Regions from separate parts of the Variovorax sp. V213 genome, predicted to be linked through region 2. Evidence: predicted binding sites of a transcription regulator. Region 2 holds the regulator's gene; the other holds the start of a gene.

The links. Region 2 encodes sigma-54, which starts transcription at its own class of promoters, with help from an activator protein. Its sites were predicted from a motif close to TGGCANGNAANCTGCTTT; they were not measured.
Region 1: the regulator sigma-54 is predicted to act here: its motif matches at 5,382-5,399, upstream of ACAM55_RS08115 (DUF2126 domain-containing protein).

The regions. Positions count from the first base shown of each region.
Region 1 is NZ_AP028664.1:1,679,984-1,687,461, reverse strand. It holds gene glpK (glycerol kinase GlpK) at 1-255, shown strand, start outside; gene ACAM55_RS08130 (alpha-E domain-containing protein) at 277-1,233, opposite strand; gene ACAM55_RS08125 (circularly permuted type 2 ATP-grasp protein) at 1,273-2,772, opposite strand; gene ACAM55_RS08120 (DNA internalization-related competence protein ComEC/Rec2) at 2,852-5,302, opposite strand; gene ACAM55_RS08115 (DUF2126 domain-containing protein) at 5,472-7,478, shown strand, end outside.
Region 2 is NZ_AP028664.1:4,693,489-4,700,966, forward strand. It holds gene ACAM55_RS22190 (YceI family protein) at 1-60, shown strand, start outside; gene ACAM55_RS22195 (hypothetical protein) at 121-246, shown strand; gene ACAM55_RS22200 (phospholipase D family protein) at 248-1,852, opposite strand; gene rpoN (RNA polymerase factor sigma-54) at 1,863-3,458, opposite strand; gene lptB (LPS export ABC transporter ATP-binding protein) at 3,476-4,270, opposite strand; gene lptA (lipopolysaccharide transport periplasmic protein LptA) at 4,267-4,995, opposite strand; gene ACAM55_RS22220 (thiol:disulfide interchange protein DsbA/DsbL) at 5,150-5,797, opposite strand; gene ACAM55_RS22225 (SPOR domain-containing protein) at 5,970-6,707, opposite strand; gene argS (arginine--tRNA ligase) at 6,715-7,478, opposite strand, start outside.

The sequences.
Region 1 (7,478 bases), 2.3 Mb from region 2:
AGCGTGAACGACCTGCTGATGCAGTTCCAGGCCGACCTGCTGGGCATTCCCGTGGTGCGGCCCGAAGTGATCGAGACCACCGCCCTCGGCGCCGCCTATCTCGCGGGCCTGTCGACCGGCGTCTACAGCGACGCGCGGCAGTTGTCGAAGCTGTGGAAGGTGGAACGGCGCTTCATGCCCACCATGGGCCGCGCGCAAGCCGAGGAGTCGATGGCCCGCTGGGAGCGGGCGGTGCGGCAAGCCACCGCCACCTGAGGCGCGTCGGCTCGCGGTTCTTTACTGCGCCGGAACCAGGAAGTCCTGGCTGATGCGCGCGCCCAGCTCGTTCACCCGGTCAAGGAACTGCGTGAGATAGGCGTGCAGCCCGGTCGCAAGAATTTCGTCGACCCGCGCGTACTGCAGGTCGGCCAGGAGCTTGCCGGCGCGGCGCTGGGTTTCGGCGCTCTGCTCGTTCTGCACCTTGGCGAGGTTGTTCACCACCTCGACCAGGCTCGCGTGCAGCGAACGCGGCATGTCGGCACGAAGAATGAGCAGCTCGGCCACGCGCTCGGGCTTGATCACGTCGCGGTACACCTTGCGGTACACCTCGAAGGCCGAGACGCTGCGCAAGATGGCGCTCCAGTGATAGAAGTCGTACTCCTGGTCTTCCTCGGTGGCGGTGCCGAAGAATTCGCTGTTGAGGGCGTGGAACTTCACGTCCACCAGCCGCGCGGTGTTGTCGGCGCGCTCCAGGAAGGTGCCCAGGCGCGAGAAGTAGAAGGCCTCGTCCTGCAGCATGGTGCCCAGCGTGACGCCGCGCGAGAGGTGCGAGCGGAACTTGACCCATTCGAAGAACTGCGCCGGGTCGCGCTCGAAATCGCCGGCGCGCAGCATGCGGTTGACTTCGAGCCAGGTGGTGTTCTGGGTTTCCCAGGCTTCGGTGGTGAGCGCGCCGCGAACCGCGCGCGCGTTTTCTCGCGCGGCCTTGAGGCAGGAGACGATCGAGGACGGATTGCTCTCGTCCTTGACCATGAACTCCATCACGTCGTGGGGCGTGATCTGTTCGTACTTCTTGTTGTACGAGGGCAGCAGCTCGCTGATGGAAAGCACGCCCTGCCAGCCGTACTTGGCCACTTCGGCCGACTGGGGCAGGAGCGAGGTCTGGTAGTTGACGTCGAGCATGCGCGCGGTGTTTTCCGCGCGCTCGGTGTAGCGCGACATCCAGTAGAGGTGGTCGGCGGTGCGTGACAGCATCGTTTGTTCTCCTGATTCCTTGCTTGCTTGCCTGCTGCGCTAGGCCGATTGCGATTGACTTTGCGACTGCGTCGCCTTCGGCTTGGCGCCGCGGTCCGCCTCGAGGATCCAGGTGTCCTTGGTGCCCCCGCCCTGCGACGAATTGACCACCAGCGAGCCTTCCTTGAGCGCCACGCGCGTGAGGCCGCCGGGCACCATCTGCACTTCGCTGCCCGAAAGCACGAACGGACGCAGGTCGATGTGGCGCGGCGCAATGCCGGCGTCGACGAAGGTCGGCGAGGTGGAAAGGCTCAGCGTGGGCTGCGCGATGTAGCCGTCGGGCTTGGCGATCACGGCCTTCTTGAAGTCTTCGATCTCGGCCTGCGTGGCGGCCGGGCCGATCAGCATGCCGTAGCCGCCGGCGCCGTGCACCTCCTTGACGACCAGGTCCTTCATGTTGTCGAGCGTGTACTGCAGCTCGTCCTTGTTGCGGCACATGTAGGTGGGCACGTTCTTCAGGATCGGCTGCTCGCCGAGGTAGAACTCGACCATCTTGGGCACGTAGGGGTAGATCGACTTGTCGTCGGCCACGCCGGTACCCACCGCATTGCAGATGACAACGTTGCCGTCGCGGTAGGCGCGCATCAGGCCCGCGCACCCGAGCGTCGACGTGGGGCGGAACACCTCGGGGTCGAGGAAGTCGTCGTCGACCCGGCGGTAGATCACGTCCACGCGCTTCGGCCCGCGCGTGGTGCGCATGTAGACGAAGTTGTCGCGGACGAACAGGTCTTGCCCTTCGACCAGCTCCACGCCCATCTGCTGGGCCAGGAAGGCGTGCTCGAAGTAGGCGCTGTTGTACATGCCGGGGGTCAGCACCACCACCGTGGGCTCGGCCGTGGCAGCCGGCGCGCTGGCGCGCAGGGTTTCGAGCAGCAGGTCGGGGTAGTGCGCCACGGGCGCGATGCGGTTCTGGTTGAACAGCTCGGGGAAGAGCCGCATCATCATCTTGCGGTTTTCGAGCATGTAGCTCACGCCGCTGGGCACCCGCAGGTTGTCCTCGAGCACGTAGTACTCGCCGTTGCCCTGGGCGTCGGGCGCCCGGACGATGTCGATGCCCGAGATGTTGGAGTAGACGTTGTGCGGCACGCTGACGCCCATCATTTCGGGGCGGAATTGCGCGTTGTTCAGGATCTGCTCGGCCGGAATGATGCCGGCCTTGATGATTTCCTGGTCGTGATAGACGTCATGCAGGAAGCGGTTGAGCGCCGTGACGCGCTGCACCAGCCCCTTTTCCATGCTCTCCCACTCATGGGCGGGAATGATGCGCGGCAGCAGATCGAACGGTATGAGCCGTTCGGTACCCGAACCATCCTCGTCCTTCGCGCCGTACACCGCAAAGGTGATGCCGACCCGGCGGAAGATCATTTCCGCCTCCTCGCGACGCGCCCGCATCACTTCGCCGGGTTGCTTCGCGAGCCATTGGTCGTAGCGCTTGTAGTGTTGCCTGATTGCAGCCCCCGCATAGGGCAACTGCTCATACATCTCATCGAATTTGTGCATGGAACGACCAATCTCCTTGAGCCATAGCTTAGCAAGTTCGAGGCCAGTGAAAGCCCTATGTTGGCGCAGCCACACGTCTTCAAGGCAGGCGGTGGTGCCAGTAACGGGCCTGGCGCTCCCGTTCGCAGCCGACCTCGTCAGGCGCCCGGCTGTGCCATGAAGCGGCGCCGCAGGGCACGTTTTCGACCAGCCGTACGCCGTGCGCAGCATAGCGCTCGACCACCTCCGGGGCCGGATGACCGAAGCGATTGCGATAGCCTGCCTGGACCAGCGCGATGCGCGGGCGCACCGCCTCGAGCAGCACCGCGCTCGACGAGGTCTTGCTGCCATGGTGCGGCGCCAGCAATACATCGGCCCGCAGCGCCGGGGTTCGCGACACCAGCGCCGCTTCCTGCAGGCGCTCGATGTCGCCGGCCAGCAGCGCCGTGGCGCGGCCGTTGGCGACACGCAGCACGCAGGAAATGGCATTGGGCTTGGTGAAGGAAAGGTAGTCGGCGGCCACAGGATGGAGAACTTCGAAATCCACGCCATCCCAGCGCCAGCGCTGGCCGGCTTCGCAGCGCCGGGCCGGGCGCACCGACTGCAGCGTATGCCCGGCTTCGATCGAACTCAGGAGCGCGGCCTGCGGCTGCATCGCGAGCACCGCGGCCGCGCCACCCGTGTGGTCGCTGTCGCGGTGGCTCAGCAGCAGCATGTCCAGGCGTTCGTCGAAGGCGCGCAGCAAGGGCACGAGCACGCGATGGCCGGCGTCGCTTTCGAGGCTGTAGCGCGGCCCCGCGTCGTACAGCAGGCTGTGCGTTGCGGTGCGTACGAGGACCGCGTTCCCCTGCCCGATGTCCGCGGCCAGCAGCTCGAACTCCCCGGCGGGCGGCCGGGGCGCCTGCCACAGCAGCACCGGCAGCAGGAACGGCAAGCCCAGCGTGCGCAGCGACCACGGCAGCCGCATGGCCAGCAGGACGCCGCCCGCCACGCCGCAGGCCGCCATCCACGCCGGCGGAGCGGCCATCGACAGCGTGGCGTACGGCAATGCGGCCAGCCACCGCAGCAGCAAGGCCAGCGCCTGGACCGCCCATGCGGCAACATCCCAGAGCGGCGCCACAGCGGTGCCCAGCATGGCCAGCGGCGTGATCACCAGCGTGACCCAGGGGATCGCCACGGCATTGGCCAGCAGGCCAACCACCGAGACCTGCTGGAAAAGCAGCAGGCCGAGCGGCGTCAGCGCCAGCGTGATCACCCATTGCTCGCGAAAAAACGCCAGCAGCCGCGCCGATGGCCCCCTCTTCTCGTCGGCCGCCCGCATGAAGCCGGTCGTGAACAGCACCCCGACCGCGACGAAGCTGAGCCAGAAGCCGGCCTGCATCAGCGCCCAGGGATCGATGGCCACCACCACCGCCGCGATCAGCAGCCAGACCTGGGGCCACGGCCAGCGCCGCCCCGTGAGGCGCAGCAGCGCCGCGGTGGCCAGCATCCAGGCCGTGCGCTGCGACGGCACGCCCCAGCCGCTGAAAAGCGCATAGAGCCCGGCCAGGAGCACGCCGCCGACCAGCGCGGCCTGCGGTGCGGGAAAGCGCAGCATCAGGCGGCCGCTGCGGCGCCATAGCGCGCCGACCGCATGCGCCGCGAGCCAGGCGAACATGGTGATGTGAAGGCCCGAGATCGACATCAGGTGGGCCACGCCGGTGGCGCGGAAAATGTCCCAGTCGTTGCGCTCGATGGCGCCCTGGTCCCCGGTGACGAGTGCGGCGATCACGCCCGCCTGCCGGGGGTCGGCCACGCGCTCGAACACGGCGTCTCGCACCGCTTCGCGCGCACGTTCGAGGGGGTGCTGCCACGTGGATTGCAGACGTGCCGGCGCCGCGTCGCGAGTCCCTGTCCGCACATAGCCGCTGGCATGCACGCCCTGCTCCCACATCCACAGTTCGCTATCGAAGCCATGCGGATTGAGATTGCCATGCGGCGCCTTGAGCCGGACCGTGAGGCGCCAGCGTTCACCCGCGTGCAGCGGGACGGCTGGGTCTCCCCTGGCCGCGGCTCGCCCTTCGGGAGCACGTCCCCAGAGGCTGGTGTCGTCGCGATACCAGCCGAGTGCGACGCGCGCCGGAACACGCGGTGGCGATGCGAGGGGCTCATCGGCCCAGCGGGCCGATTCCACGTCGAGCCGAAACCGCGTACCGCCCTCGTTGCGCTGGGGCATCTGCGCCACCACGCCCACCACCTGCAGGTCTCGTCCTTCGATGGCCGGGTCCAGTGCGCCGCTCGCATGGGCAGCCGCCCGCCACCCTGCGAGCCCGCCTCCGGCGAAGGCTCCGCAGGCCAGGGCCACGATCACCGGCAGCCCGGCCGGCATGCGCCATGCATGAAGCCAATGAAACATCGGCCGCCATCGCCGCGAGAGCGCGGCCAGCCCCGCGAGGCCTGCGAAGAACAAGGCCGCATAGGCACCCCCGCTCCACAGCCGCGCCTGATGCAACTGCCATGCAGCGCCGAGCAGCGTTCCGCCCAGCGCGGCAAAGGCCCACGACCCGGCCATGACGACACCGGACGCCCGCGCCGGCGTCAACGGCAAACTCCGGAACACATGATGCAAACCCTCCCAGGCCGACGCTCAATGGCGCGTTAATTGCTTTGCTTCTGGGCTAGTATGCGTCTCACAAGAGACATCTTTTCGATGCAATCTCGCAGTACTGCACACAAAACGCATGTCCATTCACGCCGCACTCCACCACGTCACCCACTACAAATACGACCGCCTGGTGCAGCTGGGCCCGCAGGTCGTGCGCCTGCGTCCCGCGCCGCACTGCCGCAGCAAGGTCATCTCGTATTCGCTGCAGGTCGAACCGGCCGAGCACTTCGTCAACTGGATGCAGGACCCGTTCGCCAACTACCAGGCGCGGCTCGTGTTTCCCGAGAAGACGCGCGAGTTCAAGGTCACGGTCGACCTCGTGGTCGAGATGGCGGTCTACAACCCTTTCGACTTTTTTCTCGAGCCGCAGGCCGAGAACTTTCCGTTCAAGTACACCGCCTCGCAGGCCGAAGAACTCGCGCCATACCTCGTCACCGAGGAACCCACGCCACTCCTGTCGGCCTACCTCGACAAGATCGAGCGCAAGGAGCAGCGGACCATCGACTTCCTGGTCGGCCTCAACCAGCAGGTCCAGAAGGACGTCAACTACCTGATCCGCATGGAGCCCGGCGTGCAGACGCCGGAAGAAACGCTCACCAACGGCAGCGGCTCCTGCCGCGACTCGGGCTGGCTGCTGGTGCAGCTGCTGCGCCACTGCGGGCTGGCCGCGCGCTTCGTCTCGGGCTACCTGATCCAGCTGACACCCGACGTGAAGGCGCTCGACGGCCCGAGCGGCACCACGGTCGACTTCACCGACCTGCATGCCTGGTGCGAGGTGTTCCTGCCGGGCGCGGGCTGGATCGGCCTGGACGCCACCTCGGGCCTCCTGGCCGGCGAGGGCCACATTCCGCTGGCGTGCACACCCACGCCGTCGAGCGCCGCGCCCATCGAAGGCGGCGTCGACGAGGCCGAGGTCGATTTCGGCCATGAGATGAAGGTCACGCGCATCTACGAATCGCCGCGCGTCACCAAGCCCTATACCGAAGAACAGTGGGCCGAGGTGCTTGCGCTCGGCGACGCAGTCGATGCGCGCCTCGCGGCCGGCGACGTGCGGCTCACGATGGGCGGCGAGCCCACCTACGTGGCCACCGGCGACCGCGACGCGCCCGAATGGAACACCGATGCGCTCGGCCCCACCAAGCGCGGCTATGCCACCGAACTCGTCCACAAGCTGCGGGCCGAATACGGCCAGGGCGGTTTTCTCCACTTCGGGCAGGGCAAGTGGTACCCGGGCGAGCAGCTGCCGCGCTGGGCACTTTCGATCTTCTGGCGCGCCGACGGCCAGACGCTCTGGCACAACCCCGAACTCTTTGCCGACGAACGCGTGCCCACGCACTACACGAGCGAAGACGCACGCCGCTTCACCACCGTGCTGGCGCACAAGCTCGGCATCACCGAGCGCTATGCGCAACCCGGCTACGAAGACGTTTATTACTACCTCTGGCGCGAACGGCGCCTGCCGGTCAACGTCGACCCTTTCGAATCGAAGCTCGACGACGAACTCGAGCGGGTTCGCCTGCGCCGCGTGTTCACGCAAAAGCTCGACGCCGTCATCGGCTACATGCTGCCGCTCGAACCCGCCAACGCCAATCTCGACGCCCCCGCGCTCGAAGGCCCGGGCTGGAAAACCGGCCCCTGGTTCCTGCGCGACGACCGGCTCTACCTGATCCCGGGCGACTCGCCCATGGGCTACCGCCTGCCGCTCGACTCCCAGCCCTGGGCCAGCAAGGGCGACTACCCCTACCTGGTCGAGCGCGACCCGACCGCGCCGCGGGCCGCGTTGCCGACTTCGGCCGACTACCGCGCGCGCTACGCCGTGCCTGCCGGCGGAGCGATGGGTGCCGATCTTGGCACCGTGCCCTACGAATTCGGTGCGCCGCCCATGGTGCCTGCGGCCCTGCGCATGCAGGCGCCGGGCGGCAGTGGAACCGCGGGCGGCGACGCCGCGGCCGCAGGCGACGGCAAGGCACTGGCCGATGCGGTCGACCGCTCCGCGACGGCGGCCACGCGACAGCCCCAGCGCGGCGAATCGGCCCACTGGGTCACGCGCACCGCACTGTGCGTCGAAGTGCGCGACCCACGC
Region 2 (7,478 bases):
GGCTTCGAGAACAAGGTGAAGCTGCTGGTGCAGGTCGAAGCCGTCAACGTGCAGCAATAACCAAGAAATCATGACCGACATCACGGTTGCACTGCTGGGCATCGCGGGCGCGATGGTGGCGTGTTTGCGATTGCGGCGGCGCTGCGGTCGGCCTACCTGCGCTACAAGGCCTGGATCGACCGCGCGGCCGGCGGCGTGATGGTGCTGCTGGGCCTCAAGCTGCTGTCGGGCGTGCGCGCAAGCTGAGCTAAAGCAGGCTCTCGGGCGTGAGCGGCGCCAGCAGCTCGAGCATGGCGCGGCCCCAGAAATCGGAGTCGGGCTCCTCGTTCAGCACGGTGGTCTTGCCGGCCTCCTCGCTGATCCACTCGATGCGCGATGGGTTGCCGCCCTCGGCAAAGCGCAAGCGGTAGGCGCCCTGCTGCTTGAGCACGTCGATGAGCTTGAGCGCCTGCTGCGCCATCTCGGGGCTGCGGATGAAAAGGCCGATCTCGGTGTTGTGCGTTTCGGAGCGCGGATCGAAATTCATCGAGCCGACGAAAAGTACCTGCCGGTCGATGACGGCCGACTTGGCATGCAGCCGGCCGACCGAGGTGCCGAAGAGGCCGAGCCGCACGCTGCGGCGGGTGCGCGTGGTGCTGAGCTCGTACAGGTCGGCGCCCAGCTTCAGCATGTCCGGCCGGTAGCGGCGGTAGGCGGTGTGGACCAGGGGCTCGTCGGTGGCGGCGAGCGAATTGGTGATCACGCTGATCTTCACGTTGCGACGGCGGATCTCGCGCATCACCTCCAGGCCGGCCTCGCCCGGAATCAGGTAGGGCGAGACGATGGTCACTTCGGAGCGCGCGCGGCGCATCTGCTCGACCACGTTGTAGCGCACGCTGTCGACGTCGAGCAGCGGCACGCCGCCGTACGACGCCGTCTTGCCGATCACGCGGTCGGGCGAATCGGCGTAGGCCTCGGCAAGGGCCCAGATCAGGCCGAGCTTGCCAGTGGCAAGGTCCTCGGCCATCGGGCTGTAGCCCAGCAGGTCGTTGGGGGCGGGCCGAGGCGGCGGCGGCGTGGTGTCGGGGCCGGTGGCGGCTTCGAAGCGCTTTTGCAACTCTTCGCGCGGCACACCGGTGGCCACCACCGACTGGATGGGCCGCACGTAGGCGCTGTTCCAGTACTGGTCGAACAGGGTGCCGAGGCGCGGCACCAGCGCACCGGTCACGAAGGTGTCGAGATCGAGAAAATTCTCGCCCGCCGTGCGCCTGAAGTACTGGTTGCCGATGTTGCGGCCGCCCGCCACCGCCATGGCGCCGTCGGCAATGAAGAGCTTGTTGTGCATGCGCCGGTTGACGCGGCTGAAGTCGAAGAGCGAGGCCGCGAAGCGCTTGAGCAGGCTGCCGCGCCCGGCCGGAAACGGGTTGAAGAGGCGCAACTCGACGTTCGGCGTGGCGGCAAGGCCGAGCAGCAGTTCGTCCTCGCCCGAGGTGTAGAGGTCGTCCATCAGCAGCCGCACGCGAACGCCGCGCCCGGCGGCGTCGCGCAGGGTGCGCAGCAGGTAGCGGCCGGTCTCGTCGTTCTCGATCTGGTAGTACTGCACGTCGAGCGTGCGCTGGGCGCGCCGCGCGAGCTGGATGCGCGTGTCGAAGGCGAAGTCGCCGCCCGGCATCAGGCGAAAACCGCTGAGGTCGGGGTCGGGCTGCGCGGCCAGGGCGATCTTGCCGAGCGCGGTGTCGGCCGACACGGCCATGGCCCTGGTGGGTGGGCGCGGCGCTTCGTCGGGCAGGGTGGCGCAGCCGGCAAGCAGCAGCGCCGCCGCCATGGCGAAGACCCAATGCCCACAGCGCGACAGCAGGCGGCGACCGGCCATCGACGGCTTTCTACAACGCCTTGCGCAGGTTGGCGGGCGCGATGCGCAGCGCCTCGCGGTACTTGGCCACGGTGCGGCGCGCGCATTCGATGCCCTGCTCCTTGAGCATCTCGGAAATCTGGCTGTCGGACAGCGGTTTCTTGATGCTCTCGGAACTCACGAACTGCTTGATCAGCGCGCGCACCGCGGTGCTCGATGCATTGCCGCCGGTCTCGGTGCCGAGCGCTGAGCCGAAGAAGTACTTGAGCTCGACCGTGCCGAAGGGCGTGGCCATGTACTTGGCGGTGGTCACGCGCGAGATGGTCGATTCGTGCAGGCCGAGCTCGTCGGCGATCTCGCGCAGCACCAGCGGCCGCATCGCGAGCTCGCCGTGCACGAAGTAGCTTTTCTGCCGCTCGACGATGGCGTTGCTGACGCGCAGGATGGTGTCGAAGCGCTGCTGGATGTTCTTGATGAACCAGCGCGCCTCCTGCAGCCGCTGCGACAGCGCCTGGCTGCCCTCGCCCTTGTGCGACTTGAGCGCGCCGGCGTAGATGTCGTGCACGCGCAGCCGCGGCATCACCTCGGGGTTGAGCATGACGCGGAACTTGACGTTGGTGCCGCGGCCGATCTTGGTGACGATCACGTCGGGGATCACGATGTTGCGCTCGACGTCGACAAAACGGCGGCCCGGCTTGGGCTCCAGGCGCGCGATGATCTGCAGCGCCGAGCGCACCAGGTCTTCGTTGGTGCGGGTGAGCGTGGCCAGGCGCTTGAAGTCGCGCCGCGCGAGCAGCTCCATCGGCTGCTTGCAGATGGCAATGGCGGTCTTGCGGACCAGGGCATGCTCTTCGGTTTCGTCTTCGCTCGCGAGCGCGCGCAGCTGGATGCCGAGGCATTCGCCCAGGTCGCGCGCGCCGACACCGGCCGGCTCCAGGCTCTGCAGCAGGCCGAGCGCCACCTGGAAGTGATGCACCAGTTCGTCGAACTGGTCGTTGTCGTCGCCCGCGAGGCCCGAGGCCAGCGCCGGCAGCGAATCTTCGAGGTAGCCGTCGTCGTTGAGCGATTCGATCAGGAAGCGCAGCGCGGCGCTGTCGTTCTCGTTGAGCCGGAGGCTGAGCGCCTGCCGGTGCAGGAAGGACTGCAGCGACTCCTGGCTGCGCGCGAGTTCGGTGGCGTCGGCGCGCTCGTCGTCGCCAAGATTGTTCTGGCGCGCGGGGGCGTCGCTGCCCCACTCGCTGTCGTCCGGCGCCATGTCGACGGTGCCGTCGCCCTCCCAGTCGGGCTCGCGCTCGGTGGCGTCGGCGGCGGGAATGTCGGTGTCGGCCGCCGCGGTGGTTTCGCTGGATGTGGTGGCCGCGCTGCTCGTCGGGGCCGAGGCGAAGTCGCTCTCGCCGGCCTCGCCCGACGACTCATCGCGCGGCACCGGGGTATCGATGGCATCGAGGCCGAATTCCTCGCGCGCCGCTTCTTCCGCGGTGCGTTCGAGGAACGGGTTCTCGTCCAGCATCTGCTCGACCTCCTGGCTCAGTTCGAGCGTGGAGAGCTGCAGCAGCCGGATCGACTGCTGCAGCTGGGGCGTGAGCGCCAGATGCTGCGAGACGCGAAGGGACAGCCCTTGCTTCATGGAGACCGACTCCTCCCTTACATCCGGAAGTGCTCGCCGAGGTACACCCTGCGTACTTCGGCGTTGTCGACGATCTCCGAGGGCGTGCCTTGTGCCAGCACATGCCCGTCGCTGATGATGAACGCGTGATCGCAGATGCCCAGCGTTTCACGCACGTTGTGGTCGGTGATGAGCACGCCGATGCCGCGTTCTTTCAGGAAGCTGATGATCCGCTGGATCTCGATCACCGCGATCGGGTCGATGCCGGCAAAGGGCTCGTCCAGCAGGATGAAGCGCGGCTGCGTGGCCAGCGCGCGGGCAATTTCGACCCGGCGCCGTTCGCCGCCCGAGAGCGCGAGCGCCGGAGAATCGCGCAGATGATCCACCCGCAGGTCGGCCAGCAGCCCTGAGAGCCGCTCTTCGGTGCGTTGCTTGGACAGGGGGGCGGGCTTGCCATTGCCATCGGGCTCGCGCTGGAGCTCGAGCACGGCGCGCACGTTTTCCTCGACCGTGAGCTTGCGGAAGATGGAGGCTTCCTGCGGCAGGTAGCTCAGGCCCATGCGGGCGCGCCGGTGGATCGGCATGTGCGCAATGGGTTCGCCGTCGATGGTGATCTCGCCAGCATCGGCCCGCACCAGGCCCACGATCATGTAGAACGAGGTGGTCTTGCCGGCGCCGTTGGGGCCCAGAAGCCCGACGACTTCGCCCTTTTGAACGTCTAGCGAGACATCCTTGACGACCTTGCGGCTGCCGTAGCTTTTCTGCAGGCCCCGCACCACCAGGCGGCTGCCCGGCGTGCCGTTGGTATTCTGGATTCCAGCAGCTTCGATCACTTGCGCCCTTCCCCTTCGCCGCCGCCGAGCGTGGTGGTCGAGCGCAGGCCGGCACCGGGTGCCGGCTGGGGCGCCGCTGGCGCGGCCCGTCCGCCGGCCGGAGCCGAGGCGCCTGGCGCGGGCGCCGTGGCGCTCTTGGGCGTCAGGATGGTCTTCACCCGCCCCCCGCCCGCGGGCGCATTCACCCCGGTGTTCGGCGGCACGGTGGAACCGTTGACCGTGTAGGTGTCGTTGCTCTGGTCATAGACAATGAGCGCGCCGCTGCTTTCGTCGTTCGGCGTGGCGCCCAGCAGGCGGCGCATGACGGCATTGCGGATGAACTTGACGTTGTCGGCGCGGCTGTCGTATTCGATGACCTCGGACTCGCCCTCGATCCACTCGTCGGGCGCATTGCGCTTCTGCTTGTAATAGGCCCGCTTGCCGGGAGCCGCCGTGACCACCCCGTACTGGTAGCCCTCGGCGTCCTGCCGCACGTCGATGCGCGCGCCGCGGATGATGATCGTGCCCTTCGTGACCAGCACGTTCCCGGTGAACACGCTCGTCTGCTTGAGGTCGTCATAACGCATCGCGTCGGACTCGATGTTCATCGGCTTGGTGCGGTCGGCCGTCTCGGCCAGGGCGCCCGAGGCGAGACCGGCCAGCAACAGCGCGCCAACGCTCAGGCGAGTCAGGCGGCCGAGGCGGCGAACAAGAGGGGTGGTGTTGGAGTAGGAGTGCAATGTCATAGAGGCACGAAACTTGCTCTGCATTGTATGCGGCAGATGGCGCCAGCCCTGCACGCACGGATGAAAAAGCCCGCCAAAGCGGGCTTGACATCCATCCGGAAACACCGCGAAACCGGCTCCGCCGGCCGCAGGTGATACCCCCCGGAAAAGGGGGTCAGCCCTTCTTGGCTTCGCCGATCAGGAAGTTGGTGACCTGGAGCGCCTTGGTCATGTTGCCGGCCGTTTCGCCGTCCACATACCAGCGGCCGGCAATGGCCAGGGCCGGAACGCCGGCCACCTTGTAGGCGTCGGTCATCTGCGAGGCGCGCTTGGCCTTGCTGGCCACGCCGAACGAGGTGAAGACCTCCTTGAACTTGGCGCCGTCCAGGCCGTTGGCGGTGGCCCAGGCAATGATGTTGGCGTCGCCGTTCACGTTCTGGCGCTGCTTGTGGATCGCGTCGAACACCTTCGGCTGGAATTCGTCGACCTTGCCCAGCGTTTCGAGCGCGTAGTACAGGCGCTGCTTGGCTTCGACGTCGTTGCCCACGAAAGGCACGGGCACGCGGCGGAAGGCCACTTCCTTCGGCACGGTCTTGAGCCAGGCTTCGAGCTGCGGCTCGAAATCGTTGCAGTGCGGGCAGTTGTACGAGAAGAACTCGATCACTTCGATCTTGCCCGCGGGCGCATCGACCGCCACGCGCTTGTCGAGCACCAGGTACTCGGTGCCGGCCTTGGGCACGCGCGCCTGGGCGTGCGCGGTGTTGCCAGCCAGGGAAAGCACCCCGAGCGAGGTGGCGGCCAGCGAAAAATCACGACGTTTCATTGAAAGAGTTCTCCTGTTGGGTACGGCAGACTGAGCCGGCGCGCCGCGCGGAGTTCCCGCATGCGGCTTGCCCAGGACAATCCGGGTCGGCGGCGGCCCGTGCCGCGCGGCGAAGCTTAAAGAATATTCGTGACCGCCGCTCGCGGATGCCGCGGCCGGCGGCTCGTCGATCTCAGCGCTGGACGCGCACCAGCGCCGATTCGAGGCCGCCGCTGTCGAGCCGCTCTTTCAGGCGGTCGGCATCGTCCTTCTTGTTGAACGGGCCCGCGCGCACCCGGTAGACGGTGCGGCCGGCCTGCTCGCGCTCGGTGACGCGGGCCTCGACGCCCATCAACGACAGCTTGGCGCGCTGGGCCTCGGCGTCTTCGGTGGTGCGGAAGGCGCCAGCCTGCACGAAATACATGAACGGATCGGCCCCCGCTGCCCCGCTGTTGCTGCTGGGCGCGGCGGAAGCGGTGGTGGTGCTGCTGCTGCCGCCGGCCCGCGCGCGGGCAAGGTCGCCCAGCGGATCGTTCGACGGCGGCAGCGGATTGGCCTCGGCCGGCACCGGCGCCGGACGCGGGGGCTTTGGAGCCACCACCACGGGCACCGGCGGGGCCGGCGGGGCCGGCGGCGGTGCGGTGGCCGGTGCCACGGCGGTGGTGTCGCCGCCGGCCGGCGCGACGGGTCCGGTGGCAGCCGGCTTGGGTGCGCCGGCCTTGCCCGCCAAGGGCGCGTTGGGGTCCCAATCGCGGTTCTTGCGGGCCTCGGCTTCATCCTGCTCGGCGCCGCCGCGCTGGGTCTTGGTCACGAACGGGATCGGCACCTTGGTCACGTAGACCGCGATGCCCAGCGCGACACCCAACCCCAGCACCAGGCCGACGATGAGCCCGATGACGATGTTGCCGCGTTGTCTGTTTGTCTTCTTCATGGTCATTTCACATCTTGCTCGGCGCACTGACGCCGAGAATCGCGAGGCCATTGTGCAGCACCTGCGCGGTGGCGGCGACAAGCGCGAGCCGCGCCAGCTTGACCGGCTCTTCGTCGACCAGGATGCGCTCGGCGTCGTAGTAGCTGTGGTAGCAGGCCGCCAGTTCGCGCAGGTAGAAAGTGACGTCGTGCGGCGCGAAATCCTTCGCAGCGGCCGTGAGCATGGCGGGGTACTTGGCGAGCAGCAGCATGAGCGCCTGCGCGGCCGGGCTTTCGAGCGGCGACAGGTCGACGTTCTTGAGCACGGCGGGGTCGCCGCCCCAGCCGGCCAGCACCGAGCAGATGCGCGCATGGGCGTACTGCACGTAATACACCGGGTTGTCGTTGTTCTTGGTCACGGCCAGGTCGACGTCGAAGGTGTATTCGGTGTCGGGCTTGCGGCTCAGGAGGAAGAAGCGCACGGCATCGGTGCTGGTCCATTCGATCAGGTCGCGCAAGGTGACGTAGCTGCCCGCGCGCTTGCTGATCTTGACCTCTTCGCCGCCCTTCATCACGCGCACCATGGTGTGCAGCACGTAGTCGGGGTAGCCCGCGGGAATGCCGACGCCAGCGGCCTGGAGCCCGGCGCGCACGCGCGCGATGGTGCCGTGGTGGTCGGTGCCCTGGATGTTGACGACCTTGTGGAAGCCGCGCTCCCACTTGGCGATGTGATAGGCGACGTCAGGCACGAAGTACGTGTACGTACCGTCCTGCTTCTTCATCACGCGGTCCT